Regions from separate parts of the Pedobacter jaeyakensis genome, predicted to be linked through region 1. Evidence: riboswitches for the same ligand, from Rfam matches in the RefSeq annotation. Region 1 holds a riboswitch; the other holds the start of a gene.

What was found. Region 1 has a riboswitch for cobalamin ahead of metE (5-methyltetrahydropteroyltriglutamate--homocysteine S-methyltransferase). Riboswitches for the same ligand answer to the same signal wherever they lie in the genome.
Positions count from the first base shown of each region.
Region 2: it holds a riboswitch for cobalamin, as region 1 does, so the genes downstream of both, ACXZ1K_RS10050 (TonB-dependent receptor plug domain-containing protein) here and metE (5-methyltetrahydropteroyltriglutamate--homocysteine S-methyltransferase) in region 1, are expected to answer to the same signal.

Region 1 is NZ_CM136921.1:2,796,962-2,813,418, reverse strand. Features, by position in the region: gene ACXZ1K_RS12600 (TonB-dependent receptor domain-containing protein) at 1-516, opposite strand, end outside; gene ACXZ1K_RS12595 (hypothetical protein) at 707-991, opposite strand; gene ACXZ1K_RS12590 (acyl-CoA thioesterase) at 1,125-1,511, opposite strand; gene ACXZ1K_RS12585 (beta-ketoacyl-ACP synthase III) at 1,508-2,512, opposite strand; gene metE (5-methyltetrahydropteroyltriglutamate--homocysteine S-methyltransferase) at 2,568-4,886, opposite strand; cobalamin riboswitch at 5,114-5,306, opposite strand; gene ACXZ1K_RS12575 (SCO family protein) at 5,378-5,977, shown strand; gene ACXZ1K_RS12570 (c-type cytochrome) at 5,980-6,399, shown strand; gene ACXZ1K_RS12565 (ArsR/SmtB family transcription factor) at 6,580-6,909, shown strand; gene ACXZ1K_RS12560 (arsenate reductase ArsC) at 7,017-7,436, shown strand; gene arsB (ACR3 family arsenite efflux transporter) at 7,438-8,496, shown strand; gene ACXZ1K_RS12550 (helix-turn-helix domain-containing protein) at 8,535-9,431, opposite strand; gene ACXZ1K_RS12545 (aldo/keto reductase) at 9,455-10,459, opposite strand; gene folE (GTP cyclohydrolase I FolE) at 10,705-11,349, shown strand; gene ACXZ1K_RS12535 (SDR family NAD(P)-dependent oxidoreductase) at 11,349-12,062, shown strand; gene ACXZ1K_RS12530 (NAD(P)/FAD-dependent oxidoreductase) at 12,068-13,342, shown strand; gene ACXZ1K_RS12525 (oxygenase MpaB family protein) at 13,326-14,423, shown strand; gene ACXZ1K_RS12520 (MarR family winged helix-turn-helix transcriptional regulator) at 14,435-15,118, shown strand; gene ACXZ1K_RS12515 (DUF3500 domain-containing protein) at 15,139-16,137, opposite strand; gene ACXZ1K_RS12510 (hypothetical protein) at 16,333-16,457, shown strand, end outside.
Region 2 is NZ_CM136921.1:2,256,074-2,272,530, forward strand. Features, by position in the region: gene ACXZ1K_RS10035 (basic secretory protein-like protein) at 1-490, opposite strand, end outside; gene ACXZ1K_RS10040 (transglycosylase domain-containing protein) at 608-3,055, opposite strand; gene ACXZ1K_RS10045 (serine hydrolase) at 3,150-4,394, opposite strand; cobalamin riboswitch at 4,453-4,638, shown strand; gene ACXZ1K_RS10050 (TonB-dependent receptor plug domain-containing protein) at 4,736-6,796, shown strand; gene ACXZ1K_RS10055 (YncE family protein) at 6,798-7,940, shown strand; gene ACXZ1K_RS10060 (DUF5074 domain-containing protein) at 7,956-9,068, shown strand; gene ACXZ1K_RS10065 (cell surface protein) at 9,077-10,180, shown strand; gene ACXZ1K_RS10070 (DUF6580 family putative transport protein) at 10,237-10,818, shown strand; gene ACXZ1K_RS10075 (multidrug effflux MFS transporter) at 10,878-12,062, opposite strand; gene ACXZ1K_RS10080 (heavy-metal-associated domain-containing protein) at 12,102-12,314, shown strand; gene ACXZ1K_RS10085 (AraC family transcriptional regulator) at 12,311-12,880, shown strand; gene ACXZ1K_RS10090 (HAD family hydrolase) at 12,983-13,678, shown strand; gene ACXZ1K_RS10095 (phosphoribosyltransferase family protein) at 13,675-14,511, shown strand; gene ACXZ1K_RS10100 (TerD family protein) at 14,513-15,067, shown strand; gene ACXZ1K_RS10105 (TerD family protein) at 15,074-15,688, shown strand; gene ACXZ1K_RS10110 (toxic anion resistance protein) at 15,717-16,457, shown strand, end outside.

The DNA.
Region 1 (16,457 bases):
TAAAGTGCTTTGATCCATTCGTACTCCTGGAACCGCGTTCAATGCCGACTGTAAAGAAACGGCGCTACCCCGGCTTATTTCTTGATTGGTAATAAGTGCTACCGATCCAGCAGTTTCTTTGTTGGAACTACTGCTGGCAAAGCCCGCTACGCGAACCTCATTCAAACTGACACCATCGGCTTCCAATTGCACGTTCAACATAGCACCGGTAGTTGATATTTTAACCAATTGCATTAGGTAACCAGGCATTACTACCTTTACAAGGAACACCTTGTCATTCCCATTTTTTTTGGAACTCTCATTCCAGTCAGCATTGATCTCAAAATAACCCTTCAGGTCAGATTTTGTGATCGGCTTATCCAAAGCCAAATTCGCATCAACAGCATAAATAGTAGCATTTGCTAAAGGCTGTTGAGTTTGCGAGTCGTATATACGCCCTCTAACAGGCTGTGTCTGTGCCATAGTCTGCTCAATACAGAAAATCAGGCAAATAGACATCAAGTATCTAAATAACATATAAGTCAATAAAATTAAAAGATTAAGTACACCTTGTTTCTTTAGGAATTAGGTATACAAGAAATTACTGCAACGACAAATACCGTCACATTTAAGCAGAAAAGCCTATTCTCCAATGTAACAACGCATGAATTAAATTGAAATATTTGTGCAATTCGGCACAGGTTACTCAAGCTTCAAAGGAGAACACTTAAGCTTGTTGTGGCGGATGAAATACAGAATTCTCACCAGCCTTCGGTATCCCCGTAGAAAATGGAATGTGGAATTTAACCTTTGCAAAAGCATAACGGTTAAATCTTAATGGAATTTCAATTAAAGCGTCTTGTAATTGTGTTTTTTGCGACTGTCTTTCCTGCCTTTGCTCTTTCTCTTGGGCCTGCTTTAGCTTCTTCATGAGGTAACACTTGCCATTACAATGCATTTCAGGCTTGTTTTTATTCACACAGAGCGTCGCTGCGATGTATTTTTGATTCATTTCAAAACCGCTATAAACCAAAAAGCTGGAGCAGTTTGCAATCAGCAAACTAAATAGAAGCAAAAAGGATATGGGTTTAAGCAACATCGCAGGCAAATGTAATAAAAAAGAAGAATTGAAGATCTTCTAGTAATTATTTTATAATCGAAACTGGTTTTTTGTTTTCATCAATAGCGACAAAAGAAAATTCACCAGTGACTGCCTTTTCTCTCAACTCAGAATACATTTGTTCAATCCATATCTCTACCCGCACTTTCATACTGGTATTACCGACATGAATTACCCGGGCAATCAACTCAACGAAAGTGCCGGCTGGGATCGGCTTGTTGAAGTCAATCCTATCACTACTTACGGTTACCATTAGTTGTCGGCTGAAGCGGGTGGCCGCAATAAAAGCCACCTCATCCATCATCATCATAGCTGTTCCGCCAAACAAAGTGTCGTAGTGGTTGGTGGTGTTTGGAAACACTGCTTTAAATACCCTCGTTTCCGAAGCGTCAATCTTGTCTTCTAATGTCATTTACCCCTTAGTTTACCCCATTTCAAATAAGTAGCGCCCCATGAAAACCCTGCCCCAAAAGCAGTCAGGATCATTTTATCACCGTATTGAAAATCGTCTTTAAAATCCCAAAGGCACAAAGGAATAGTGGCGGCTGTTGTATTGCCATAACGATCTATGTTCACCTTAACCTGATCTGCAGATAAACCAAGGTAATCGCCAACGGATTGGATGATCCTTAAATTGGCCTGATGTGGAATTAAGTAATTAATCTGCGAACTTACCAGATCATTAGATTTCAAAACTTCATTACAAGTGTCAGTCATCCCTTGTATCGCCGCTTTAAAAACTACCCTGCCGTCTTGGCGCACATAATGCAATTGTTCATCAATGGTGGCCTGCGAAGCCGGAAATTTAGATCCTCCTGCAGTAACAATTAGGTTTTCTTTGCCACTACCATCAGTTCTAAAGAAACTATCCATTAACCCAACTGGTTCTTCAGTTTGTTCTAGTAAAACAGCGCCGGCGCCATCGCCAAATAAGATACATGTGTTTCGGTCCGTATAATTCACGATGGAGCTATTTTTATCAGCACCAATTACAACTACTTTTTTACAGCGGCCGCTTTCAATCATACTGGCACCTAGAGTAAGTGCATATAAAAAACCACTGCAAGCAGCGTTGGTATCAATTCCCCAGGCATTCTTAAGACCGGCCTTTTCACAAACCATACTACCTGTAGATACCATTACATAATCGGGAGTTGAAGTAGATACAATTACACAATCAATTTCATCAGGGTTTACGTCACCTTCCTCGATCAACCTGTTCAAGGCATAAGTTGCCATATCTGAAGTTGCAATATTTGGATTATTAACTATTCTTCGTTCCTTAATACCCGTTCTGGAAATAATCCATTCATTATTGGTATCCACCATTTTTTCGAGGTCATGGTTACTTAAAATAGTATCCGGAACATAACCTCCAACCGCAGTAATGACTGCATTTTTCCTTATTCTCATTCGTGTGCCTGTAGTTCTGTAAAAAAGGGCGGGACTGGTACCCGCCCTTAATTTTCTACAAAGTTACGGGTTCTTCTACAGATTTCCGCAGAACTTTTGCAGCAGCAACCATTTCCGTTAGTGCCTTCCTGGTTTCGTCCCAATGGCGGGTCTTCAAACCACAGTCGGGATTTACCCAAAGCTGATCCGCCGGAATTACATTTCTGGCCTTATCAAGCAGCTTAACCATCTCTCCCAGAGTAGGTACACGAGGCGAATGTATATCATAAACCCCCGGACCAATCTCATTCGGATAATTGAAATCTGCAAAAGCATCCAGCAAATCCATTTGTGATCTTGAGCATTCAATTGTAATCACATCTGCATCCATATCTGCGATATTTTGGATAATATCATTAAATTCTGAATAGCACATATGCGTATGGATCTGCGTATCATCTCTTACTCCGCTTGCCGAAATCCTAAATGCTTTCACCGCCCACAATAGGTAGGCCTGCCATTCCGCTTTCCGGAGGGGCAAGCCTTCCCTTATTGCCGGCTCATCAATCTGGATTATTTTAATCCCTGCCTCCTCCAGATCTGATACCTCATCCCTTATCGCCAAAGCAATCTGTGTACAGGTCTCAGAACGGGGCTGATCGTTCCTCACAAAGGACCACTGCAATATGGTAACCGGACCCGTGAGCATGCCTTTCACCCACTTCCTGGTTAACGACTGTGCGTAGGAAGACCACCTTACGGTCATCGGTGCAGGACGATAAACGTCACCGTAAATAATCGGCGGCTTCACACACCTGGAACCATAACTCTGGACCCATCCATTACTGGTAAAAGTGAATCCGGCTAACTGCTCACCAAAGTATTCAACCATGTCGTTGCGCTCGAACTCACCATGCACCAAAACATCAATACCACTCTCTTCCTGAAACCTGATTGTTTCCTCGGTTTCTCTTTCAATTAGTGCGTCATATTCCGCTAACGTTAACTCTCCTTTTTTCAATTTCAAACGCCAGCTCCGCACTTCGGCGGTTTGCGGGAAAGACCCAATAGTTGTGGTGGGGAACAAGGGCAATTGCAAAGCTCCACGCTGGGCCAGCTTACGCAAATCGAAATTACTTAACCGCTTATCGGCATCATCCGGAAGGCTGCCTACCCGGTCCTTTACTTCAGGTTTATGGATTAATTCAGATTTTATACGATTTTCATTGCATCTGATGTTTTCCTCCAGATAACTTGCTTCAACTAGTTCATCGCTAAATAGTTTATTGATATTAACTACTTCAAGTAGCTTCTGTTTAGCAAAAGCCAACCATTCCTTAATTTCCAATGTTAAAATAGTATCATTACTTTCTAAATCTAAGTCGCATGGCGAGTGTATTAAGGAGCAAGATGGACTAATAATCAAACGATTATCATTCATTACAGAAAGAGATTCTTTAATAATGGAAATGGAAGACCTAAAATCGTTTTTCCAAATGTTCCTTCCATCTACTACACCCAAGCTCAGTAACATTTTTTTAGATAGCTTCTTCAAAACTAAAGGCAATTGCCCCGGCCTTCTAACCAGATCAATATGTAGTCCGCTCACTGGCAAAGACAAAGTCAAATCCAGGTTATCCCCTAATTCACCAAAATAAGTAGCTAACAAGATTTTAGTGTTTGGGAAGTTCTTTCGTATCTCATGGTAAACAAAACTGTAGGCGGCCTTGTCTTTTTCTGCTAAGTCCATCGTTAAAAATGGCTCATCAAATTGTACCCATTCAACATGTTGTTCTACCAGTTTATTTAATATTTCCATGTATACCGGCAACAAATTTTTAATCAAGTCCATCCGGTCAAAACCGTCCTCCTTTTCCTTTCCCAACAACAGGTAAGTAACAGGACCAATCAACACCGGCTTTGTGGTAATGCCTAGTCGCTTTGCCTCTTGATATTCATCCAATACCTTGGTAGAAAATAGTTTAAACTGCTGGTTTTTTACAAATTCGGGTACCAGGTAATGATAGTTGGTATCGAACCATTTGGTCATCTCCATTGCAGTAATGTCCAATCCGTCCTTTTGATAACCCCTGGCCATAGCAAAATAAAGATCTAGCTCGGTATTGTTTTGTTCAGTAATCACCTGATGGAACCGTGCGGGAATGGCACCTACTGTTAAAGATAAGTCGAGCACCTGATCATAAAACGAAAAGTCGTTAGATGGGATCAGGTCAATACCCGTTTGCTTTTGCAGCTCCCAGTTCTGTTTTCTAATGTCGCGTCCCACCTGTATCAGGTTTTGGATGCTTGTCTTGCCCGACCAATAGCTCTCGCAGGCTTTTTTGAGTTCTCTGTTGCTACCAATACGCGGGTAGCCTAGATTGTTTGTTAGCATTGTTTTTAGCAATTAATTGAAAAAATCAGTTAAAAGCTCTACTGCTTAAATCACAATGCAATAAACGAATCGAAAAAGAAGAAAAAAGATGTAAAGGTAGGGCAGCCGTAATCCTGAATTAAGTTTAGGATTCCGTTTGAGCAGGTCGGATCAGCATATCCAAGATACTTAAACTATTGCACAAAAAACCTTACATCAGTATAACCACTGCTTCAAATCGCGAAAGCATTGTCAATTCGGTAAAGGCAGGTCTCCTGACTTGTAACATTTTTACCATCCTTCCCATTCCCTTATAAAGAAACAGTGGACATTATTGGTAAAAACCTTGTTGTGTTACTTACAGTTGCGCGACAGTTCGTGATTTACACACGATTCCCTATTAATCTACAGCTAAGTAAAACCTATTCCGGTTGATGAAGAAATAAAGTAAAGAACTTATTGCAGCAAACTTATACAAAAGCAATTACCTTTGCAACATTAAACGTAAGCACATGAAACTAACTACAACCTATTTCGCGGCATTGATACTGGCCTTTACGTTGCTCATTTCATCATGTAAGGAGAGTAAGCCCCTTCCCTTTTATGGCAACGAACCAATAGCAAACTTTACTTTCCTAAATCAAGATAGCGTAAGTATTAACAACGATACCTTCAAAGGTAAGATCTATATAGCAGATTTCTTTTTTACTTCATGTACCAGCATCTGCCCAATCATGCACCGCAATTTGAAAGCTATATACGAAGATTATAAAGAGAATCCATATGTGATGTTCTTATCACATACTATTGATTTTAAGTACGATACCCCTTCAAAACTGAAAAAGTATGCGCAAAAGCTGGGTGTAGACGGACCAAAATGGCAGTTCGCCTACGGAAGCAAAGAAAGCATCTACAGCATCGCTGAAAAAAGCTATCTTACAGCGGTAATAGCAGACAGTTCAGTAAAAGAGAACTACGTACATCAAGGCTACCTATTGTTAATCGATAAAAACAGACGCATGCGTGGCGCATATGATGGCACCAAAGATGAACAAGTAACAATGCTCAAAAAAGATTTAGCAACGCTAGTTGCAGAAGAGGCTCACAAATAAACATGCGCAAATACCTTATTTTATTCGCTTTTACCATAGTCATCGCTGCAACAGCATTATCTTGTCAGGATGCGGGTCGCCTACAATATGATATGTACTACACCAACGGCAGGGATTTGTACATACAGCACTGCCAAAACTGTCATGGTGCCAAAGGCGAAGGATTGGCCGCATTAGCACCTCCTTTAACTGATACTGTTTATCTAAAAACCAACAAATCTAAAATAGCTTGCTTTATTAAAAATGGACTTTCAGATACAATCACAGTAAATGGAATGCAGTACGATGGCAAGATGCCGGCAGAAAACTTTGCAAATATTGATATCGCCCAGCTCACGGTTTATATAACCAATACATTCGGCAATAAACAAGGCAATTATTCCCAGGAGCAGGTTGCAACAGACTTAGCGAATTGTAAATAAAAAAACGTTGTCATTCGGATAGCGGGCATTGACACTAAATTAATAAGTACAAGCAATGCAGTCTATCTTAGATCTTTCTCGTGTAATCCAGTTCATTACTCAAAACTAATAGAATTTAACTTCTTCTGTTGGAAAACTTGCAATTTCAAAACAATTATCGTAATATTGCGATATATAGTTATGGGACTTACTAAATCTGAAATATTTACCGACGAGCAAAATCAGCTTTCTACTTTGCTAAAGGCTATTGCACATCCGGCACGTATCGCCATACTACAGAGGATCATCTTGTCCAACACCTGCATCTGTGGGGATCTGGTAGGTGAACTGGGTTTGGCACAAGCCACCATATCGCAACATTTGAAAGAGCTCAAATCAGCTGGCATTATACAAGGCACTATCGAAGGGGTAAGTATTTGCTACTGCATAAACCCTAAAACCTGGAAAGTATTAGAAACTCAAGTAGGCACACTTTTAACCTCTTACAAAGGCGAAACTACTTGCTGCTGACCTTTTTTTCACCACATCCATCGCAATATTGCAATATTACAGAAATTAACAATTATGAAGTCTTATATTTTAATCCTGATGGAAACTGCTTCTAAATATTTAAGCATATGAAAAAAATACTCGTTTTATGTACCGGCAATAGTTGCCGCAGTCAAATTGCAGAAGGTTATTTAAGACATTTTGCTGGTAGCGAAGCCGAAATCTACAGTGCAGGGATTGAAACGCACGGCGTAAATCCTAAAGCCATCGAAATCATGAAACGTGATGGTATTGACATTTCCAGCCATACCTCAAATAATGTCAATGAATACAGCGGGATCGACTTCGATTTCGTGATAACAGTTTGCGACAATGCAAAGGAAAGCTGTCCCTACTTCCCAACAAATGCCATTAAGCTTCACTACAATTTTCCTGATCCAGCAAAGGCTACAGGAACTGATGAAAAAGTTATGGAGCAATTTAGAGAGGTTAGAGAACTGATCAGAAAGTATACGCAGAACTTTGTAAACGAAAACCTGAAAAACTAATATGTCGGCAAACCATTGTGCCCCGGCAAGCGAACGCAGAAATCTCAGCTTTTTAGACCGCTATCTTACGTTATGGATATTCCTGGGGATGGCCCTTGGTGTCAGCGTCGGCTACTTTAATCCCTCTTCGGCAGGCTTTATCAACTCGTTTTCATGTGGCACTACCAATGTGCCGCTTGCTATTGGTCTGATACTAATGATGTATCCGCCCTTGGCTAAAGTCAAGTATGAAAAAATGGGCGAAGTATTTCGCAATACTAAAGTACTGGGCACCTCACTATTTCTAAACTGGGTTATCGGACCAATACTGATGTTCGTATTGGCAATTACCTTTCTGCACAATTACCCCGAATACATGACTGGACTCATCTTAATTGGACTTGCCCGTTGTATTGCCATGGTTGTAGTATGGAATGAATTGGCCGAAGGAAACAGGGAATACGCTGCGGGCTTAATAGCCCTCAACAGCATCTTCCAGGTATTGCTTTACAGCGTGTATGCGTACCTGTTTATTACGGTGCTTCCACCCCTGTTTGGTATTGGTGGAATATCGGTAAACATTACCATTATTGAAATTGCTAAAAGTGTTGGTTTGTACCTGGGTGTTCCTTTTGCCGCAGGTGTAATCAGTCGGTATTCATTATTAAAGCTCAAAGGTGAAAATTGGTTCCAGCACTCGTTTATTCCATTTATTTCACCCATTACCTTGATGGCATTGCTGTTCACAATCGTGGTGATGTTTAGTCTTAAGGGAGAGCTGATTGTGCAAATACCTTTTGATGTTATCCGCATTGCAATTCCATTGATTATTTATTTTGCCATCATGTTTTTGCTGAGCTTTTTTGCCGGTAAAAAAATGGGTGCAGATTATTCTCAGAGCACAGCAATAGCTTTTACGGCCGCCGGTAACAATTTTGAACTGGCAATTGCAGTAGCAATTGGTGTGTTCGGAATCAATTCCGGGCAGGCATTCGTAGGTGTTATTGGACCTTTAGTAGAAGTCCCAGCCCTAATTGCATTGGTAAATCTTGCATTCTGGTTCAGGAAGAGGTATTATTGAGCTAGCCTTATTGTTAAGCATCAACTCTTTATACCTAGTCAATTAAATGATCTCCTAAACTCCAGTGGAGAAAAATTCGTCTTGTTCTTAAATAGCGTACTGAAAGATTGCGGATGCTCAAATCCCAGCGCATAGGCAATCTCAGCGATTGATAGACTGGTGGTAGACAATTTTTCTTTTGCCTTTTCAATTAGTTTCTCATGAATATGTTGCTGTGTATTCTGCCCGGTATAAACCCGCAATAGATCGCTCAAATAGTTTGGCGACAGGTTCATCGCAGATGCAATATGCTGTACAGTTAAAAGACCGTGCTCTGCAACATTTTCTGGGCTAAAATAATCTGCCATAAAACGCTCAAACTTTACCAATAAATCAGAATTGTTATTTTTTCGCGTAATGAACTGCCGCTCATAAAACCGACTACAGTAATTCAGCAGCAGCTCAATTTGTGATAGTATAATTTTTTGGGTATGCTTATCAATGTGCTCGCATTCCTTATCAATCTTATTCATTATGGTAATCAAATCTTCTTCTTCCTGTGCGGAAAGGTGCAGTGCTTCATTTACGGCATAGGAGAAAAACCCATAGTTACCAATGTTTGCTGCTAATGGATGCTTCAACAGAAAGTCTGGATGAAAGATCAAAAGGTAGCCAGAACCACATTCCATGTTATTCAGGTCTAAGTACTGCACTTGGTTTGGGGCCGTAAAACTCAACACGCCTTTATCATAATCATAGTGCTGCTGACCGTATTTAATCTTTCCTTTAGCTTCTCTTTTTAGGGCAACACAATAAAATCTGTTCACAAAACCGTTCCAAACTTCATATTCCAGGAAAACACTTTCGGCTAAGTTGATCACGCTCACCAGCGGATGTCTTGGTTCTGGCAACGACAATAGCCTATGGAACTGCGAAACGGATGTAATGGCGTTCATATTACTAAGCTAACGAAAATTAATTAGTCAATCAGACCCATACTAAACTCATCATAAGGGTTACCTGTATCAGTACCTAATGGAACAATATTTTCCAATTTTTCAAGATCCTTCCCACTCAAAACAATATCCACAGCTCCAAGATTCTGCTCCAGGTATTTCCTGCGCTTCGTTCCCGGAATTGGTAAAATTCCCTTCGCCATAATCCAGGCCAGCGCCAATTGCGATGAGGTAACATTCTTCTCCTCTGCCAGGGCTTCTATAGCCTTAACCAATTCTATATTTTTATAAAAGTGCTGCTCTTGAAAACGCGGTATCGCCCTGCGAAAATCATGCTCCGGCAAGTCTTCAATACTCCTGATCTGTCCCGACAAAAAGCCCCTACCTAGTGGCGAGTAAGCCACAAAGCCAATACCCAATTCAGTTAACGTATCTAACACACCACGTTCTTCTACTGTCCGCTCAAACAGAGAATACTCACTCTGCACCGCTGTAATGGGATGTACCGCATTTGCTCTTCTTACAGTTTCAGATGAGACTTCTGATAAACCAATGAAGCCAACTTTTCCTTCTTTCACCAATTCTGCCATCGCTCCTACTGTTTCTTCAATCGGAGTAGATTTATCTAAACGATGCATATAATACAGGTCGATATAATCTGTATTCAAGTTCTTGAGTGAACGTTCTACCGATTTTTTTACATATTCCTTTTTGCCATTAATCGCCCAGGTTACACTGTCGTTGTCATCTATTTCCCAGCCAAATTTGGTAGCCAGGATATATTCATCTCGGCTTCCTGCTATTGCTTTTGCAATTAACCGCTCGTTTGTAAACGGCCCATAAAGATCTGCAGTATCCAAAAACTTGCCGCCTAGCTCCAGCGACCGATGTATAGTAGCCACCGCCTCCTTCTCGTCTGCCGGCCCGTACATGTGGGCATCACCAAACCCAGTCATACCCATACAACCCAATCCAATCTTAGGAACCACTAAACCCGCGCTTCCTAATGCTATTTTCTCTATTTCCATACTTTTTATCTATTGTTTTAGCTCAATTTCTGATGGTTCTGCAACCTTTTTTGATAGTTCAAAGCTAACGACGTATCAACTCCACATTATAAGCAAACCCCTGAAGCTTGTATGCAAATCACTGTCGCATACTCTTAATTCTATATTTAATAATAATTAGTACAATTTTATATTATATCAACTAATACAATACAATATTGTACTACATTTGCTTTACTCTAGTTTATTCAAAGAAAAATAATTTTATGATAGACAACCATTTATCCGAACCAAATTTCCAAAGCACCCTACTTGATACCACGTTACGTACTGATGCATTTGCATTGAATGATGAGACAAAAATTGAACTGATTGCCAGGCACTTCAGCGGAATTATGGAGGTTCTGGGCTTGGATCTGGAAGATGATAGTTTAAAGGATACGCCAAGAAGGGTAGCCAAAATGTATGTTAAGGAAATATTTAGCGGTTTAAACCCGGCAAACAAACCGGAACCAACGCTATTTAAAAATCATTATCAGTACAACCAGATGCTGGTAGAGAGGAATATAGCCGTATTTAGCAATTGTGAGCATCATTTTGTTCCGATAGTAGGGAAAGCACATGTTGCATATATTAGTAATGGCCAGGTTATCGGTCTTTCAAAATTGAACAGAATAGTTCAATATTGTTCTCAAAGACCGCAAGTTCAGGAAAGACTAACAATACAAATTGCCAACATGCTTAAAGAAGCCTTAGGTACTGAAGATGTGGCAGTCATTATTGATGCGCACCACCATTGTGTTTCCAGTCGTGGAATAAGGGATGCCGGCAGCAGCACCTTAACGGCAGAATATAGCGGCCAATTTTTAAATGCAGATACCAAAAACGAATTCCTTAAACACATCGGATAATGAATTTCGAAGGTAAAAACATATTGTTAGTGGGTGGCACTTCCGGCATTGGCCTCTCTCTCGTTAAGTCGCTTCATTTGCAAAACGCAAACTTGTACGTAATTTGTAGGACCAGGTCTGATGAATGGCCAGCAAACATCAACTATTTGCAGGTTGACGTGACCGGAAACTTAGATGCGGTTAACCCATTCTTGCCCGATCAACTACATGGCTTGGTTTACGCTGTAGGCAGCATAACGTTAAAACCATTCAATAGATTAACCGAAGAGGACTTTCTCGCTGATTTCCAACTAAATTTTTTGGGGGCAGCGCGAATTGTGCAAGAGTCATTAAAATCTTTAAAAAACGCACAAGGATCTTCCATTGTCTTGATCAGCTCTGTCGCTGCCAGAACAGGAATGTCTTTTCATGCGAGTATTGCAGCTGCGAAAGGGGCGCTGGAAGCAATGGCCCTAACACTTGCCGCAGAGTTGGCATTTCAGCAAATCCGCGTAAATGTGGTAGCACCTTCTTTAACTGATACTCCATTAGCATTAAAACTACTTAATTCTCCAGAAAAGCAGGAAGTATCTGCAAAACGCCATCCGCTTGGAAGGTACGGACAGCCGGAGGACATAGCAAACATGATTACCTTCTTATTGGCTGAGGAAAGTAGCTGGATGACTGGACAGGTCATCGGTATCGACGGTGGATTGGGTAAATTAAAAACATAACACCCATGCTGACGAAAAAAAAAGATGCAGAAGTAATCATTATCGGTGCTGGCTTGGCTGGTTTAACTGCAGCAAAAATCCTGAAAAACGCCGGTAAAAAAGTATTACTTATTGAGGCTAGTGATTGCATTGGTGGCCGCTTAAAAACCGATCTTGTTGATGGCTTTTTACTAGACCGAGGCTTTCAGGTATTTTTGACTGCTTATCCTGAAGCAAGACAACTACTGGATTATCAAGCGCTTGATTTGTGTAGTTTTAAACCAGGCGCATTAATCCTACAAGAGAACGGCACTACTAAAATTGGCGATCCCCTTAGGGATCCTGGTTCGCTGCTGGGTACTCTACTTTCATCGGCAGGGAGCCTGCTGGACAAATTGCGGATGCTAGGGCTGAAATTAAAACTGCACAGCAAAAGTGTTGAGGATATTTTCTTATCAAAAGAAGTGACAACCCTATCTTATCTGAAAAATGCAGGCTTTAGCGAGAAAATGATAAGCCAGTTTTTCAAACCTTTTATGGCCGGTATTTTCCTTGAAAAAGAACTTAGCACTTCAAGCAGGATGTTTGAGTTTGTATTTAAAATGTTTAGCAAGGGTGATGCTGCCGTACCAGCTAAAGGAATGGGAATGATACCGCTCCAGTTGGCTGAATGCCTCTCCCCTAAACAAATTGTTTTCAATCAAAGGGTTTCAAAAATTGAAGGCAACAATGTTACAACTGAGTATGGTGCCACATTTGTTGGAGATTTTATTCTTATTGCAACTGATCAGCTTGGTTCGCCTAGCCCGCACCATAGTCCGCCTGGCGATTACCATTCGGTAACCAATATGTATTTTACAGCTAAAACAAATCCTTTTGAGGAAGCATTAATTGCACTTAATGCAGTTCCCGGTAACCTGGTAAACAACATGGCCGTAATGAATCAGGTATCTGATGCCTATTCTCCTAATAAGGATGCGCTGATCTCGTTATCTCTAATTGGTGATCATAGCCATAAAAATGATATCGATTTACGAGAATTGGTGATTGATGAGCTTAAATATTGGTTTTCTGAGGCCGTTAACTGGACACACCTTAAAACCTATCATATTGCGTATGCTTTGCCAGATGATGATTGGGTAAACAACGAACCAAATGAAAAAGCCATCCGCCTAAATGCAAACTGTTTTGTATGTGGTGATCACCTGATGAATGGCTCGATAAATGCAGCGATGAAAAGCGGTAGACTTGCCGCAGAAGCTATTATTAGTACAATGAGAGAAAATGATGACAGAGGCTAGCATATACACAGATGAGTTTTTAGATGCAAAGAGACAACGTGGCGACGGACCTGCGGATGACTTTATTGCGCAAGTTTTTGCCGACCCCGATAGCAAGATGCAACTGCTGCAATGGATGTCAGGACAAACATCTACTCAACATTTAACGCTATTCAAGAAATCTTTTTCAGCTTATGCTTTTATTCAACTATCAACAACATTACCCGAATGGGCAGAACCTAAGTTGATGAAAGCTGGTGCAGCCTTTTTTGCAAGGAATGCTGAAATGATCATGAGCTTGCTGGGTTTACTATCTCTACCCTACTGTTACACTGCTGCAAATGGAGCCATGGTTTTGTATTTATCTGAGCTGATCAGGAAGCAAACCACTAAACGCCTATATGATACTGCGGTATTTGTTTGGGAGGTATTGGCACCTGATGCCTTTGCCGATCAGGGAAATGCTTACGAAGAAATCTTAAAAGTGCGCATCATGCACGCCGCAGTTAGGTATTATACAATAAGTAGTGGAAAATGGGATGATTCCTGGGGACTTCCTATTAACCAGGAAGATATGGCTGGCACTAACCTTTCCTTCTCGCTTATCGTTATACGTGGACTGAGGCTATTAGGTTTTAGCGTCAGTCAGCAAGACCAATTGGCATTTATGCATATATGGGCTGTTATCGGTCATCTCACAGGATTGGATTATGATTTAATTCCGAAAAACACCATCATGGCCCAGCAATTAGACCTGAACATTAAAAAGCGTCAATTCTGTGTTTCGGTACATGGCAGGGAACTTACAAAATCACTTTCAGAGCATATCCTGAAAGTAAATCAGAGTAAGGCAACAGCAGATGACATATTGGGTTTAATGCGTTACCTATTAGGGAAAGAGATAGCGGACATGCTGGATATAAAGGCAATCGAGCTGCCAGCTTATAAAATTTCTCTCCTCAGAACAATAAATACATTAAAAAGCCTTATGCGAAATAAAGATGAGCTGCGCAGTTACCGTTTAGGATATTCCAAATTCAAGAAGCAAAGCGCTATGCACATCGAAGAAATTAACCCTAAAATGCAGACGCTAAAATCCTAAAAATAATGCCCATGAAATCATACGACTTAATTCATCAGTTGATCACACTTGTGGAACAAATGGAGCACGAAAATCCGACTCAAGTCATTTCTATACAAGATTTTACTGGTTTTTTATTAAGTAAAGTCGGTGGCGATACCGGCAGCAATGCAAATAAAGAAATTCGATTTGGGCAAAACGATAAAGATGCGCTCGACATCGCTTACCAGCTGGATAACAACATTGGCCGCTTGTTTGTCTTTATGAGCCGGTATGCGAAACATTACATCAAAAAAGCACTGGAAGGAACACCTTTGCAAGCACCCGAAGACTTTACCGCTCTCGCAATTTTGCTTACGCATACCCACTTGTCGAAAGGCGAACTCATTAACCATAATCTTCAGGAAAAAACTTCTGGTACTGAGGTTATTAGACGACTTATTTCTTCTAGACTAATCAGACAATGGGACGATATAAAGGACAAAAGAAGCAAGCACATTGCAATTACCGATGAGGGACGGGAGTTGCTTTTTAAAGTGTTTAAAGACATGAACCACGTCGGCAAAATGATAACGGGAGAACTAACAGTTGCCGAAAAATTTACCCTGCAATTCCTGCTACAGAAACTAGAAACCTTCCACCTGAATCATTATCAAAAAAAAACAATCTCGACAAAAGCAGATCTTATCGGATTCACCGAAAATAACTTGATGTAATCGCAACAGAGGGAGTTTCCTCAGAATCTAAAACTACCCCCATAATCCTTAAGATGATCTCTGTAAACCGTATGGTAATGAATCCCTTGAGGATAAACTGCTCCTTGCTGGCAAATAAATTCTATCCATACCTGCGGACCATCAATCCGAACATAGTCGCCTTTATTTTTCAGGGTCGGGCTCCCGAAATAAGCAATGTAAGTATCGTCTAGTTGCTTCGCATAACCACTTAAAATTGATTTTGCTGTTTCATTATCTGCAATGTGAACCCAATTTTCTAAGGCCGCGATGATCAAAGCTTTCTGCTTTTTATTTAAAGTTGATGCTTTAACTCCATATTTTTTAGCTGGGAACTGCCCATCTTTACCCGGCCCTAAAAAAACGTCATCAAAACCTTCGGCTAACTTTGCCTGCATCTGTTGATCTGATGTTAAAGAAGTCAACATATCAACCATAGCATCATGATTATTTTTTAACGTTGTATTTTCTGGTGGTTCCAAACCCATAAAATTAGGCGAAGCGCCAATTACTTTTCCAGCTTCAAACGTTAGATTGATGGCCAAATGGTGTCCACCAAATTGCAGCTGCCATTTACCCGTGGCGCTGGGTTTACCTAAAAAAGCGATAATGTAATTACCTGACGAATAGCCATCCTTGCTTTTACCTAGCGCTGCATCAGCTTGCATAATGCCTTCGTATTGCGTATAGCCAGTTGTGGGCATAGTGCCTAGTGCAGCCTTTGCGACTGCTTTAGCCAAACTCAATTGCGCTTGATTTAAGGAGCCAAATAATACTCCAACCCTACAAGATAACCCACATGGCAAATTGGTCCATTTTACGGCATTGGCCTGGGTGTACTCTACAATAACTGCTGCTTGCTGTTCCTTGCTTAACGCGTTAATGAAAGCGTTAGTTGCTTTAAGTATCTCCTCAATATTAGATTTTGATTTATTTTGGGCAGCCGCTGTTGAGGTATATAATAAAATTATAACAGACAGTTTTACAAGCGTTTTAAACATATTGGACACCGGTATATATAAGGTTTAATACTAATATAGTAAATATGGCCAGATTTCAAGTGCTGAGCAATAATATGCCTGCTATTTGTGGAGGCAAGTGTTTGAAAGTACCGATGTAATCATTACTTTGGATCTACTGCAATTACGTTTACCAGCAAAGTGCCCAATATTGCATTAATTATTAGATAAATACAAATGTATTACAGACAAGTTATCCTATTTAGCCTATTAATGGCGTTAAGCTCTATAAGCTACACTCAGACACTAAACAGTGCAAATTTTAAAATATCGGATAAACGGAAAGGCATTAACTCAGTCGA
Region 2 (16,457 bases), 540 kb from region 1:
TCATCCAAAGTGGTATCTGGCTGATGTTTTCAATGCCAACAGAATCCTTTTCCAGTAAAATATGATATTGAAACGCATGAACCAATTCGTGGCCTAATACGTGCCTGGTCTGGTTGTTAAGTTCCATCACAGGCATAATTACCCGATTTTTAAGGGCCTCTGTAACACCGCCAGTTCCTATCCCAATTTCGCCCTGTAGGGCAGTAGTTTGCTGGAAGTCGGGATGGTTGCTATATAAGATAATGGGATTCTTTTTCAAGAAAGTATCCCTAAAAACCTCTTGATGCATTTTGTACCAGGTTTCTGCATCTTCCGCTAATTTTCTAACCAACTTCTCATTCTTAATGTAATAATAAAGCTCAAAATGAGGAGTTTGGAGTACTTTGAATTTTTCATTCTTGTACCGTACCTTGTTCTGACCGAAATACTGGGCCTGAACAGAAACCACAGATATTAATGTAAGGATCAGTAATGGAATAAATCTTCTCATGAATTTAGAGGTCATTATCATAGTTAGTTAGTTTATAGCGTATTAAATCTACGGAAATTCCAGTTAAGCAGTTTATAGAAATTGGGTAATAAAAGTATTGTTGATATTTTATACCAGTTACTGACCATTCTTCTTTTTTTCTTTCTCTTCCTGACGTTGTTTGCGTTTTAATTCTCTTTCTTCTTTTTTTGTGAGCGGCGCTTCAGGAGCTGGTTGTTTAACCGGTTCTGCGGGTTTGGTTTCTTCTGTTTTTTGTGGTTGAACTTCTTCTTTTGGAATTGTTTGCTGTTCTTCTGGTGCCGGCACATCAAACACAGTTGAATCTACCGCTAAGCTATCAGTCGATGTCGTATCCGCTGAGTATTCAGGAGTAGGGCAGTTGATGTCTACCGTTATCTTCACCTTTGCCTTAGGAAAAGGGCCCATAGTGTATCCTGTAGATGGGTCTTTGTAAACCTTTTCCATAAACTTGGCAAAGATCGGTAGGGCAGTTCTAGACCCTTCACCCGTTTCACCGTTTTTAAAATGCGCAGTGCGCTCGTCACAGCCAACCCAAACACCCGTAACCAAGTCTTTTGTGATACCCATGTACCAGGCGTCAACATAATCAGATGATGTTCCTGTTTTTCCACCAATCTGATTGTTCTTTTTCCAAAGGTCCCATTCCCACAATGCGCGTGAGGTGCCACCAGGTTCATCCATACCGCCTCTAAACATGTAAAGCATCAGCCATGAAATCTCTTCTGAAAGCGCACGTGTTGCTTTTGCTTTAAATTCCTCGATGATATTATCATCCAGGTCTGTAATCTTTTCTACTAAAATGGGATCTGTTTTCATCCCTCCATTCAAAAAGGTACCATAGGCTTTTACCATCTCATAAACGGATACATCATTTGGACCAAGGCTTACTGAAGGAACGGTGGCAAGGTGACTATCAATTCCACAGGCATGAGCCCATTTCACTACATTTTCTGCACCCACAGCCTCGGTAACTTGTGCGGTTACTGTATTTACAGATTTGGCCATTGCCCAGCGCAGCGACATTTCCCTGTAACTATTGCTCCAATCCGCATTCCTGGGTTCCCAGTATTCTGTTTTGCCGTTTTCCTGATAGGGAATGCGGACAGGTTTATCTACAAATGTGGTACATGGACTCATTCCTTTTTCTAATGCTGCCAAATATGCGAATGGCTTAAATGTAGAACCCGCCTGACGTTTTGATTGATTTACGTGATCATATTTAAAGAATTTATGATCAATACCACCAACCCAAACTTTAATCTTCCCACTAAAAGGATCAAGCGTCATCATTCCTGTATTTAATATTTTACCATAATAGCGGATGGAATCGATGGTAGAGAACATGGTGTCTCTATCGCCCTTCCAGGTAAATATCTTCATTTTCTTTTTTCTGTTGAAATAGGCCTCCAGGGAATCGGGATTATCTTTAAACTTCTTTTCCAGCAAAGCATAAATCGGAAGGTTTTTCATCGCCCTATTTGGGTAGTCTACCTTCTTCTTTTCAGAATCTTGCCATGGATCTTCATCACCCCATACATTATAGAACCTGCGCTGCAAAGATTTCATCTGGTCGGCAACAGCTTCCTCTGCATATTTTTGAAGTTTAGAATCAATTGTAGTGTAAATTTTTAAGCCATCTTCATAAAGATCATAATTGTTGTCTGAACACCACTTCTCCAGGTATTTGTCTACAGCCGCTCTTAGATAAGAATCTCCGTCGCTGCCCGCATCCACTCTTCCTTGTTTTAAGTTGATAGGGGTTTTCTTAAAAGAATCCAGCTGTACGGCATTAATATAGTTGTATTTGTTCATCTGAGACAAGGCCACATTTCGTCTTTCCAGGGCTTTATCAGGATTTTTTATTGGATTGTAAGTGCTTGTTCCTTTTAGCATCCCAACCAATAATGCTGATTCAGGTACGTCCAAATTATTCGGTTCCTTATCAAAATAAGTACGTGAAGCAGTTTTGATACCATAGGCATTGTTACCGAATGAAACCGTGTTTAGGTACATGGTAATAATTTCGTTTTTAGAATAGTTAGATTCCAGCTTTACAGCGGTAGACCATTCCTTAAGTTTAGCAACTATTGTGCGCACCACGGGAATACGACTTAAAAAGCCCTGCGATTTATTGTAGCGCGTTCGGTATAAGTTCTTTGCAAGTTGTTGGGTGATAGTACTGGCGCCACGTTTATCACCAGTAGCGGTCGAGATCCCACTAGATAGTAGTGAGCGAAAATCTATACCCATATGTTTGTAAAAACGAACATCTTCAGTAGCTACCAGGGCATTGATTACACTTGGTGTAATCTCTTCAAAGCTAACAGGGGTACGGTTCTCTTTGTAATAACGACCTATCAGTTTTCCATCGGAGGTATAAAGTTCAGAGCCGACGCGTTGTGTGGGCAACTTAATGTCCTTATAAGAAGGCGAGTAACCAAAGAGCCACAAAAAGTTGATTTGGAGGGCGCAAAAGAAAATTATGATGGAGTAAACAAATATGGTAATGTAACGAATATATTTATTGCGAATTTCTTTAAACATGGGTATAAAGATCAAAAAAACGTAAAACTGTTAGTGTTAAATATTGTTAAAACTGCAATACAAATAAACGTAATTAATTTACTTAAATTTAAGCCTAATATTTAATTATAAATTTCTTTAGATCGGGTTCTATTTTACGTTTGCGCTCTAATTCATATGCATAGATCGTCCGACCTAAATTTTTCATAAAGGGGTAGCAGACAGTTTCATACTCGTACTTATCATCGTTATATATTCCATCGTCGTTGGACTGAACAACGGCAGTCAGGAAAAACTCGACCTTGTTCTTAAAATCTACGAAGTAGGAATTATCTATTATAAATCCATACGAATCCCCGTATTTGTTAAAAATCCTGATGTTTTTAACTGGGGGTGAAATATTATCTCTGCCGTAAAAGAGCATTTTTGAATAAGTTGCCCAAAACTTGTCAGCATCATACTTTGGATAGTCGCTTTCCGTTGGGTATTTACTCATATAAGTGTAGATCAATTGATAATCCGCAGCCTTCAAATTGAATCTGTCTTTAATGGGAAAAGCCTCAGGAAATATAAGCCTTCTCATTAGTGATTGCTGGTCAGAAATACTAAAAGTGTTTTTATTTTCTAAACTAAATGGCTCATTTACCAGCTTTTCTCCACTGTCCAGGTAGCCTTTTCCCAATAAGGTATTGGTTAGTTTTAATGGGTAATCTTTTGAATCGTATTGTGGCGGCTGACTAAAAATCAATTGTTCGTCATGATAGAACCTAATTGGATTGGTGTGTTTTGCCGTTTCTCCAGCATCACCAATCGCTAGTCGGTTTAAAATTCTGCTATCAAGCAAACCATATTTTTTAAGTTTAGTATTGATCTCTTCGCGACCTATAAACTCGAATAGACGATTGAATGCGTCATTATCGCTTGTTAGCAATATTTTTTTAATGTAATGCGATATGGAAGGGAGCCCATTTTCCGCCGAGGTGTCTTTTACAACTTTAGTTTGTTGGGTAAAAGCACTATCAGTGATCATCGTACTATTAGCCGTCAGTTTGGGAATATGCAATTCATTGATCTTCTCTAATGCAAAAATTACTGCGGCCAGCTTTACTGTACTAGCAGGATAAAAATACCGCTGGTTATCCAGGTTATAGCTAAATGATTTGAATGAAGGCTTATTTTTTTTATCACGGTTGATTTGAGTGTACAGCACCTGTACCTGATTTTTCTGAGGGTGATTGAGCACATGGCTAAAAAGTTCAGAATTGTCTTTCACTAGCTTTTCAATTAGCACTGTATCAGTTTTTTGAGCCATCGCACCAAAGGTTGTAAGTAGGAAAATCGCAGTGCATATTTTCTTCATGATTAAGCCATTACCAGCATAAATATAAGCAAATGAGTTTAAAGCCGTAGAAATTGAATATATTTGCACCGCTTTTGGTTCCCGGTAGCTCACCGGGATTAAAAGGGAATACGGTGTAATTCCGTAACTGTCCCGCAGCTGTAAGCTTCATAACGGTATCCAAATCACGCCACTTTTCCGCAGGAAGGGGAAGGCAGGATCACCGGAAGTAAGTCAGAAGACCTGCCACTTGCATTAAGATTTCATAGCTTTCGGGGATTGAAGCTTGGAGTGAGTGCTTATTTATTGTATTTCATTTCCTTGATCTAACTGTTTGCTGTGGGTTATTAACTCACAACAAAATGAGAAAAAACAACAGCGCTTTTTTTAGCGCCAATTGTACGATTAGTTTTTCTATAGCCATTTTGTGGACAGGCATTCTTACGCCTACATATTTGCAGGCGCAAGATGCCAATCTAAAGCTCAGCAATGACTCTTTAAAACAACAGATTGAACTGAAAGAAGTAGCCATACGGTCGGCAAAGAACAATAAGCGACAAACTTCTTCCACCCCCTTACAAATCCTTTCCGGTAGCGACTTGCAAAAACTGAACAGTCTATCTGTAGCTGATGCGATGAAATATTTCTCTGGCGTGCAAATTAAAGACTATGGTGGCATAGGAGGATTAAAAACGATCGATGTAAGAAGCTTGGGTACTAACCATACCGGGGTTTTTTACGATGGTGTTGAGCTTGGCAACGCTCAAAACGGGCAGGTGGATCTAGGAAAATATTCATTAGACAATATTGACGAGATTGAATTGTACAGCGGCCAAAAAAGCACCATATTCCAGTCGGCCAAAGCCTTTGCATCAGCAAACACCATTTATTTAAAAACAAAAGATCCAATTTTTACAGATGATCAAAAAATAAACTTATCTGCCTCAATAAAATCAGGTTCTTTTGGTTTGTTTAATCCATCTCTCCTTATACAAAATAAACTATCAGAAGCGCTATCCAGCTCGATAAGTACAGAATACACAAAGGCAAATGGCAGGTATAAATTTAGGTATACCAATGGGGTGTTTGACACTACCGCGATAAGGAACAATGGAGATGTTGAACGGTTGCGACTAGAGCTGGGATTGAAAGGCAATTTTAAGGACAGCAGCACGCTATCCACAAGAATCTATCTATACACAGACGAAATGGGTTTGCCGGGGGCGATAGTAAGCAACAAATTCAATTACCTGCAAAGAACATGGAATAAAAATGCCTTTATCCAATCAACCTACCAAAAGCACTTCAGTAAAAATTATAGCCTGCTTGCTACTGCCAAACTTGGATACGATTACAACCGCTATTTAGATCCGGAAAGTGTTTCTTTAAACGGTTTCCTGGACAATACCTATAAACAACAAGAAGCCTATATTTCACTGGTGCATCAGTACAGCATTACAAAAATATGGACAGTAGCACTGGCAACAGATTACCAGTTCAATAAGCTTGATGCTAATATATACCGTTTTCCTTACCCTACCAGAAATACGTTGCTGGGTGCTTTTGCATCACACCTTAACCTTAATCGCTTAGATCTGCAAGCCAATGTGGTCGGCACACTCGTACAGGATCATGTAAAAGATGGAAGTCCGGCCGGAAAGAGCCAGAAAATTACGCCGGCACTTATGTTGTCCTGGCAGCCTTTCGAAAGTAAAGAATTTAGGATAAGGTCATTCTATAAAACAGCGTACCGACTACCCACTTTTAATGATCTGTATTATACGGATTTCGGGAGAACTTACCTTCGACCGGAATATGCCAGGCAGTATGATGTGGGGCTAACTTATATTCGCACATTCGATAAAGTACTTAAACAATTGTCCATCCAGTCGGACGCCTACTTTAATAAGGTAAAAGATAAAATAGTGGCCGTTCCAGGGAATAACGCACAGCGATGGAGTATAGAAAACATCGGTGATGTAGACATCAAAGGGCTGGATGTCAACCTCCAAACCACTTGGCAGGCTAACCAGGTTGTGTTAACCTCCGGACTAAACTATACCTATCAGGATGCAAAAGATTTGACCCGAATTCCGGCAGTAGTATCCTACAAAAGGCAGTTGCCTTACATTCCAAGACATAGCGGATCTGTAGTAGCCTGTGTAGTTTTAGATCAGCTGGCACTCAATTACAGCTTTATTTACACCGGAGAAAGGTACAACCAAAAAGCAAATATAGTGGCCAACCATGTTGAACCCTGGTATACGCATGATGTTTCCGTTAGATATGCCGCTGTAGTCAACAAAAGCACGTTAAAATTATCTGCAGAGGTGAATAACCTATTTAATCAATATTACGACGTGATGGCCAACTTCCCGATGCCAGGGCGTTCTTATCGTATCACTTTAAATCTTAATTATTAATATGAAATTCAACACACTGCTACTATATATTTTGCTAATCACTTCAATAGGGTTGAGCGCCTGTCGCAAAGACCCTGTGCCAACTCCAGAAGAAGTTGTCAATACACTTTTTCCAGCAGAGCCCTCGGCTTCAGTTAAAGGGCTTTACCTGGTTAACGAAGGCAATATGTACATGAATAAGGCATCAATAGATTATGTAGACTTTACGGCAGGCAACTTTAGAAGAAATATTTACAATCAGGTAAACCCTGAAGTAACCAAAGGACTTGGTGATGTAGGAAATGATGTAGGTGTTTACGGCTCAAAGCTATATGTAGTGGTAAATGGTTCCAATAAAGTGGAAGTAATGAATGTGAAAACAGGAAAACGCATTCAGCAGATCGACCTGTTAAACTGTCGCTACATTACCTTTAGGAATGGCAAGGCTTATGTGAGTGCTTATTTCGGACAAGTTGGAGATCCCAACGCACCAAATGGGATTGTTGCCGAAATTGATACCACTACTTTAAAGGAAACGCGAAGAGTACAAGTAGGCAGGCAGCCCGAAGAAATGGCCGTTGTAGGGAATAACCTTTATGTCGCCAATTCAGGAGGTTATACTCCTTCCAATTATGAGCACACAGTTTCTGTGATCAATTTAACCACTTTGAAGGAGACCAGCAGGATTGAGACAGGTGTTAACCTGCACAGGCTGAAGGCAGATCAATATGGGGATTTATATGTTACCTCAAGGGGCGACTATTTGGATGTTCCGTCTAAACTCTATGTGATCAGTACGCAAACCGCGCAGGTAAAAAAGGTCTTTGATATTGCCGCAGGTAACCTGGTAATAGATGGAGATCTGGCCTATATCTACAGTTCAGAATTCAATAGCACTACTGGTAAAACCACAGTGAGCTATGCCATGCTTAATGTTAAAGATGAAACCTTGCTAACCAGGAAATTCATTACCGATGGTACAGATAAAGAGATTAAAGTACCATACGGGATCGCCGTTCATCCAATAACAAAAGATGTTTTCGTTACCGATGCTACAGATTATGTAACCCCAGGAAGATTGTACTGCTTTGATGCATCCGGAAAGAAAAAATGGTCGGTAGAGACAGGAGATATCCCTGCTCAATTCGCATTTGTATATAAATAAAATAAATTAAACAACATGAATAAAACAGTTACAAACTACAGTAAACTTGCAGCTATCCTGCTTATGGGCACGTCGTTATTTAGTGCATGTAAAAAAGACAGATTAGTGATCACAGACCGTTATGCTACAGGGACCCTAGGTGCATACGTCCTTTGTGAAGGTCAGTATGGCGGCACTAATAACAGTTCGATCACGTATTATGATATTGCTTCGAATACCGCTACAAAAGACTTCTTTAAAAAGCAGAATGGAACCGAGTTGGGTACCAATGCTAACGACTTAAAAGCGTATGGCAGCAAAATGTATTGTGTAATCACAGGAACCACTGCAGCGGCTAAAGACTCCTATTTAGAAGTGATTAACATTACTACAGGTAAATCTGTGAAACGAATTTCTTTATCAGATGCTACTGCAGGATTTTTACCAAGATATATCATCTTCAACGGAAGTAAAGGCTACATTTCTGGTTATGATGGCAGTATTACTAAAATTGATACAGCAAATTTAACTGTAGAATCCAGACTTAAAGTTGGCGGCGCACTGGAGGAAGAAACAATTGTAAACAATAAGTTATATGTGACCAATTCTGCACATTTCCAGTTTGGTACCGCAAACAATTCTTCTGTATCAGTAGTTGACCTGGCTACATTTACCAAGATAAAAGACATCGCTGTTGGTTTCAACCCTACACGTATTGCCGCAACAGCTGCAGGTGATGTTTTTGTATTGACAAAAGGTGATTATGTAAACATAAAACCTTCACTTGATAAAATCAGCAGTCTAACCGATAATAAAGTGAGCTCAAATGATAAGGTAAGTTTGGAATTTTTAAGAGTTTCTTCAGGAAAAGGCTTTGTAATTGGAGATTATACTGACCCTTACCTGAAAACATTTAACCTAAACACTGGCGAGCTGGTTGGCAATTTCATTACAGACGCGACCGCTTTAACTACAGCTTATGGTGTAACCGTAAACGGCTTTAACGATGATGTTTACGTTTCGGATGCGAAATCCTATGCCGCAGAAGGTAAAGTGATTGCTTTTGGTGCAGATGGAAAGAAGAAATTTGAATTTACTACTGGCGCAGTACCTCAAACTGCAGTATTTAATTATAGTTACAACAGATAAATAACCACATGAAGATTAACAATCAAATCCTTATTGCAATATTAGCGATTACACTATTCGGTGCCTGTAAAAAAGACAAAGAAGAAGTGTTGCTTGCGCCCTCCATTAAATTAGCTACAGAAACTGCTGCCATTACTGGAAAGGTGAATGAAAAAATAACATTGAAAGCTAATAATAACCTCGGTAATCACATAGATCAGGAATGGAAGGTAAATGGAGAAGTAAAGAGCAATACAGGAATATTGGAGTTTACGGCACCAAAATCTGGTACCTATACAATAGATTACAAGGCCAGCAACACTGCGGGTGTTTTCAGTTTTCAATATATACTGCAGGTTGCAGTGCCAGAAGTTCCGGTTTCCAGCAACAGTAATAAATTTGTAACCACATTATTTGAATATGCACCTGCAGCGGGTCAGTTTATGAATGAAGCCAGCTGGGGCAACGAGCTCAGTGGCAATTCTATCGTTGGCAAGCAGGCAACCCCGGGTGTTTGCCTTGGCGCTTTCGGCGGATATGTAGTATACGGCTTCGACCATACGGTGGTCAACAGAGCAGACGATGATGACATTATCGTTTATGGAAACGCGTTCGCCAATTTCTCTGAACCTGGAGTGGTTTGGGTAATGCAAGATGAAAACGGGAATGGCAAACCAGATGATACCTGGTACGAACTTGCAGGTAGTGAGTTTGGCAAAGAAGGATACATCCGTAATTATTCAGTAACCTACACCCGCCCAACGCCACCATCTTTAAGCGTGGCCTGGAAAGATAACAAAGGCGGTAGCGGCGTAGTTAAGCAAAGTTTTCATAAGCTGAACCATTATCCATTGTGGATCACTGCTGATGAATTTACCAGAACGGGAACATTGCTTCCATCCACTGGTATTAAGGGAAGTGTATCTGCGGCACTGGCATTCGGTTATGCAGACAATAAAGCCGGTGGTGATAAAGTAGATATAGCCAATGCCATTGATAAGGATGGTAAAAAGGTAGCATTAAAAGGTATCGACTTTATTAAAGTACAAACTGGTATCATGGCAGACCTTACCGTTTTTGGTGAGTTGAGCACCGAGGTTACCGGTATTGCCGACCTAAGCCTGGTTAAATAATCACCATTTTTTAATAGGCAGAAATAACATAACTTTGCATTTATAAATGATTAACCATGTCTGAGTCGAAATTTAACCCGCGTACTGCTATCCTTTTATTGATCATTGTGCTGGTCAGCATCATCCGTGTAGCTGCTCCCTTTAGTGATAACTTTAAGGAAATTGCCAATTTTTCGGCAATAGGAGCAATAGCTTTATTTGGTGGCGCATACTTTAACAGTAGTTTGAAAGCTTTTGGACTTCCATTGCTGATTTTATTGTTGAGTGATGTATTTATCGCAAAAACATCAGGTTATGGATTCTTTTACGGCGGTTGGTATTGGACTTACCTGGCTTTTATCCTGATGGTTTTTGTTGGCAAAGTAATGCTGAAAAAAGTTAATGTACAGAATTTGGTATTTGCGAATATCGTGATGATCTTGATTCACTGGATCGTATCAGACATTAGTGCGATGTACATTCCGGGATTGTATGAGCCTACGTTTGCTGGTTATCTGACTTGCCTCGTTGCTGCTATCCCTTACGAACTGAATTTTGTATACGGATCGCTAATCTATAGCATCTTGATGTTCGGTTCATTCGAATTATTAAAAGCAAAGTATCCATCGTTTAGCCTGTCGGGCAAAGCAATGTCATAAGTATTTTATCTAGCAAGAAGGAGGCCGATTCATTATTGAACCGGCCTTTTTTATTTCTATTATTTTATTCTTCGCCTGCCAAATAGTAATATCGTACAGGCAATAACAGAACAGGTGGTCATGATCACCAGCATCGGTACAATAGACTTAACATCAAACAATCCAATACCAACTGATGCCAATGCACCAAGTCCCATTTGTATAGCCCCCATTAATGCAGAAGCACTACCGGCATTTTTAGAAAATGGTGCAAGCGTTAAGGCTGAAGCATTCGGACTAACAAAACCAAGGCAGCATAAGAATTTAAACAGCAGAAAAATGGTGGTTGCCAAACCAAACCAGCCATTAATGCCACCAAACAAGAAAAACACAATGGTGATTACCTGGGCAAGCATGGCGAAAACAATAATCTGTTCACTCTTAAATTTATTGAGCAATAAGGTGTTTACCTGACTAGAGCCAATGAAGCCTACAGAAAGGAGTGCGAAGATCCATCCATAGGTTTCTTCACTTACCTTAAAAATATCCATGAACAATAACGGCGAGCCTGATATGTAGGCGAACAGGCCGGCAAATGCGAATGCACCTGTTAATGCATAAGTATAGAATTGAGGTTCGCGGATTACGGCTATAAAATTCTTTAAAATAGGCTTTGGTTTTAAAGACATCGTTGTATCCGGCTTGTAAACTTCTGGAAGCCACAGCCAGCTTCCAACCAGATTAAAAACGCCAATGCCAAGCAATATCAGAAAAATGGTATGCCAGCCAAAAGTAGTAGTGATGTAACCCCCAAGCGTAGGTGCAATCATTGGAGAAACGCCAAGTACCAGCATCAGTAAGGCGAATACCTTCGCGCTGTCTTCTACAGGAAACAGATCCCTTACCATAGCCACTGCAGCTACTGTTGCTGCGCAACTTCCTATGGCTTGTATAAATCGCAATGCGATCAATGCGTCTATAGAACTGGCAAACATACATCCAGCAGAAGCAATAATGTAGATCACCAAGCCTGCATATAATGGTTTTTTTCTGCCAAAGCGATCCAACAGCGGACCATATAGTAACTGACCTGCAGATATACCAATGAAAAAGCTGGAGAGTGACAAGGCAACTTTGGCAACGCTGGTATCCAGATCTTTCGCAATTGCGGGAAAACCGGGCAGGTACATGTCAATAGAAAAAGGAGCTAAAGCAGTCAGAGACCCCAATACAAGGATCAGTGAGAGGTATTTTTTATTTGTCATTAGCACAAAGATAGGATTTGAAATCGTTAGCTTTACGCTATGCATACTTTCAAATTTAAAACGAACATTAAATGCGATGCGTGTATCGCAAAGGTAACTCCATATTTGGATGGTTTAGGTAGTATCGATAACTGGAAAGTGGATCTTCAGAATCCCGACCGAGTACTGAGCATTGAAACAGAAGAGGCTTTAAATCCAAAAGAAGTGATTATGCTGCTGGACCAGGTGGGATATCACGCTGAAAAGATATGATCCTGCATGTAAAGAATATGGTTTGCGACCGCTGTATTCTAATGGTTAAGCAGCAGGTAGAAAACCTGGGTTTTGGCGTAGAAGAGATTAGTTTGGGTAAGGTACAGTTAAAGCCAGATCCGTCGGCCGTCCAGTTAGATGAGATTTCAGCTGCATTAACTAATCTTGGATTTGAGTTGATTGATAAAGAAAAGGACCAGCTAGTTGAGGCGCTTAAGACAGAAGTGATCGCGCTTATTCATCATGGTGGTATACAAGATCATAAACAAAGCATCATACACATGGTTGCAGAAAAGCTGCATAAAGATCAGGCTTACCTGAGCAGGCTATTTTCTGATAAAGAAGGGATAACTGTAGAGAAATACATCATCCAGCAGAGAATAGAAAAAGTGAAAGAATTGCTGCAATATGGAGAGCTGAATCTGAATGAGATTGCCTATCAGTTGGGATATAGCAGCAGCGCACATTTGTCCACCCAATTTAAATCCGTTACGGGGAGTTCTCCCAGCGCCTACAAAACCAGTACTACCGGGAGCAGAAAGCCACTTGACAAGGTGTTAAAGTAATTTTAGTTTAAGGTTAATTCACCACAATAATTTTGCGGCTAGCCGGGAAATTTGTAACATTAAGGGTAAAAAAACTACTAACTGAAAAAGCACGCTCAACTAATGCCAGTTTATAAACACTATTCCTTTGACCTGTGGCTAACTTTAATCAAGTCTAACCCCGCCTTTAAAACGGAACGGGCCAGGTATTTTCATCGCAAATTTAACCCTTCTGGGAAGTCCATCGAAGAAGTATCCGCTATCTTTAGAAAAGTTGATTTGATGGTGAACAGCATCAACGAGAAGACCGGAAAGAATATCGATGCTGAAGAGATGTATCTCATGGTAGTCAGCATGATCAACGATTATTCAACTGATTTTTCTGATGTAGATGTAGAACAGTTATATCAGGATATGGAAGGTGTGGTAATGAATCACTTGCCCGAAGTCTATTGTTCCAATAGTTTAAATGTGCTTAAAAGCATCCGGGAAAGTGGGAATAGCACTACAAGTCTGCTAAGTAACACTGGTTTCATTAAAGGAAGAACGCTTCGTAAAATTTTGAGTCAGCTGGGCATAGCTGAACTGCTGGATTTTCAATTGTATTCTGATGAGGTCAGGATGTCCAAGCCTAATCCTAAATTTTTTCAGTTGATGCTGGACAACATCGATCGCAAGAAACACCGCGAATTGGAACTTCATGAAATCATCCATGTGGGGGATAATGTTATTGCAGATCATAAAGGAGCTGAAAAAGTAGGCATCAAAACCTTGGTAATTAACTCTAACCACCTCACCATTAATCAGCTTATCTTATGATTCCTTATACCTACTCACTTCATAAAATAGATTGCACTAACAATTTCGGATTTAATCCTGATGATTACAGCAGATTTAAGTTTGGAGATGACCAAGTGGCCAAATCCTTTGGAAAAGCCCTCGCAAACGGATTTATAAAAGATTTCCTGGAAGACAGTAATATCAATGAGCAGATCGTGGTGATCTCTAGTCCGTATTGCTTCATTCCAACGGCTACATTTGCCATGAAGAATTACTTTGTATACCAATTAAACCACTGGCTTGCAGAAAATAACAGGTTAGTGGTGCAAGAGGCCAAAATCCACAGAACAATTACCTACAAAGAGGACTACGGAGAGTTGAATGCAGAGGATCGGTTAAAGCTAATTGGTAACGACTCCTTTCACATCGATAAGGATTTCCTGAAGGATAAGGTTCTTTTTTTTCTGGACGATATTAAGATTACTGGAAGTCACGAAAAAATGATTCTTAAAATGGTGAGGGAATACGGTTTGAAAAACAGTGTCTTCATGTTGTATTTTGCGGAATTGGTTAACAGCGAGATCCATCCAAACATAGAGAATTACTTAAATTACCATTGTATTAAAAACGTGTTTGATCTGGATGAAGTGATTAAAAGCGGTAATTTCTGTTTTAATACCAGGATTGTTAAATATATATTAAATTGCGATTTCAATAGCTTTAAAATCTTTCTGGAGCGCCAGGATGATCAATTTGCACAGGATCTTTACAACCTTTCTTTGGGCAACAGTTATCATTTGATTGAGAGCTATAGCAATAACTTTGATTTTTTAAAAAATTACATCATTAACAAAAACTATAAATACATATAACATGGCCATTAACTTACAAAAGGGGCAACGTGAAAACATTGATGCACCTAAATTTACAATAGGTTTAGGTTGGGACACCAATAGTTCTTCTACCGGAAGCGCATTTGATTTAGATGCCTCCGTTTTTATGCTTGATCAAAATAAAAAGCTTGTATCCGACGAGCATCTTGTATTCTATAATAATCTAAAATCTCCCGATGCAGCCGTTGAGCATACAGGCGACAACCTTACCGGCGACGGAGATGGTGATGATGAGCAAATCAAAGTAGACCTCACTAAAGCTGATGCGAGAGTTTCGGAGATTTGTGTGGTTGTGACGATTCATGAAGCAGAAAGCAGAAGACAGAACTTCGGACAGGTTAGAAATTCGTTTGTACGTATTTTTGATGCGGTAACCAATGAAGTATTGTTAAAATACGAACTGGAAGAAGACTTCTCAATTGAGACTGCAGTAGAATTTGGCAGAATATACAAGAGAGAAGGAAAATGGAAATTTGAAGCTGTTGGGGTAGGTATGAAGGGTGGACTTCAGGATTATTTAAACAAATATCAATAAGAAATTATGGCAATTAATCTTCAAAAAGGACAGCGCATCAGTCTGGAGAAAACCAACGGTAACAAACTTCAGAACATCTGTGTAGGCATTAACTGGGGCGCTATAGAAAAGAAAGGTTTATTTGGCTTTGGAAAAACAAAGGAAGCAGTAGATCTTGATGCAAGCTGTGCACTGTACGGTGAAGCCAAAAATTTAACGGAAGTAGTTTACTTCGGAAACCTTGGTTCTAAAGATGGTGCTGTAAGACATAGTGGTGATGACCTTACGGGAGATATGGGCGGCGATGATGGACTGGATAACGAGGTAATTACGCTTGATTTTTCCAGATTAAACAGCAATGTAAATTATGTTGCTTTCGTGCTGAATAGTTTTAGAGGTCAGGATTTTGGGACGATACCCTTCGCTTCCATCAGAATCTATGAAGGCAGTCCAAAGCGTGTAAATGAAGTTTTTGCTAGATATGACATTGCCAACGGTGCAGGTTTTGCAGGCCATGTTTCTATGGTACTTGGGGTGTTCTATAAAAAGAATGGTGAATGGAAATTTAATGCTATAGGTGAGCCTACGAAAGACAAGAAGTTAGAAGAAACTGTTAAAACCGTAACACAAACCTATCTCTAAGGTCTAATACCCGATCAAAATTAATACTATGGAAACCAATCAAAATGAAACCCAAACCATTACTCCTGTTAAACTGGATAAGGATGGAAATGTAAATCTTGCGGTGATTACCCCGGAAGAGGAAACCAAATATAAGGAGATCGGGAAATCCTTAGAGCCTTCTGATGTGAATTCTATACTAAACTATGGTTCTGATGCACAGAACTCTATGGAGAAATATAGTAATGATTTTCTATCGTCTGTACGTACCTACAATAGTGGCGAAGTGGGCGGGCTGATCAATGAACTGTTAACAGAACTGAACTATATAGACGTTGGTGAGCTGGAACAAACAGGTATCAAAGGCTTTCTAGCTAAGATCCCTTTTCTTAAAAACTTGTTTGTGGATGTTAAAAAGCTGTTCCAGAAATATGATGTGGTGATCAATAACGTTGATAAGATCACCAATAAAGTTAAAGCAGGTCGTTTAAATTCCATCAAGGACAACAGCTCTCTTCAAACCATGTTTGATAGCAATGTGGGTTACATCCATCAGATGGAAGAACTGATCATATCTGGTCAGCTGAAATATAACGAGCTAAGTTTAAAGCTCGCGGAAATGGAAGGTCGCCCGGCAGACTATCAGGATTATGAAATTGCAGATTTAAGAGATTTCTTGAGCAGACTGGATAAGCGCCTGGCCGATATGAAAATTGTTAGATTTATCATGATTCAGTCACTGGCCCAGATCCGTGTCGTTCAAAACAACAATACCTCAATTGCAGAAAAG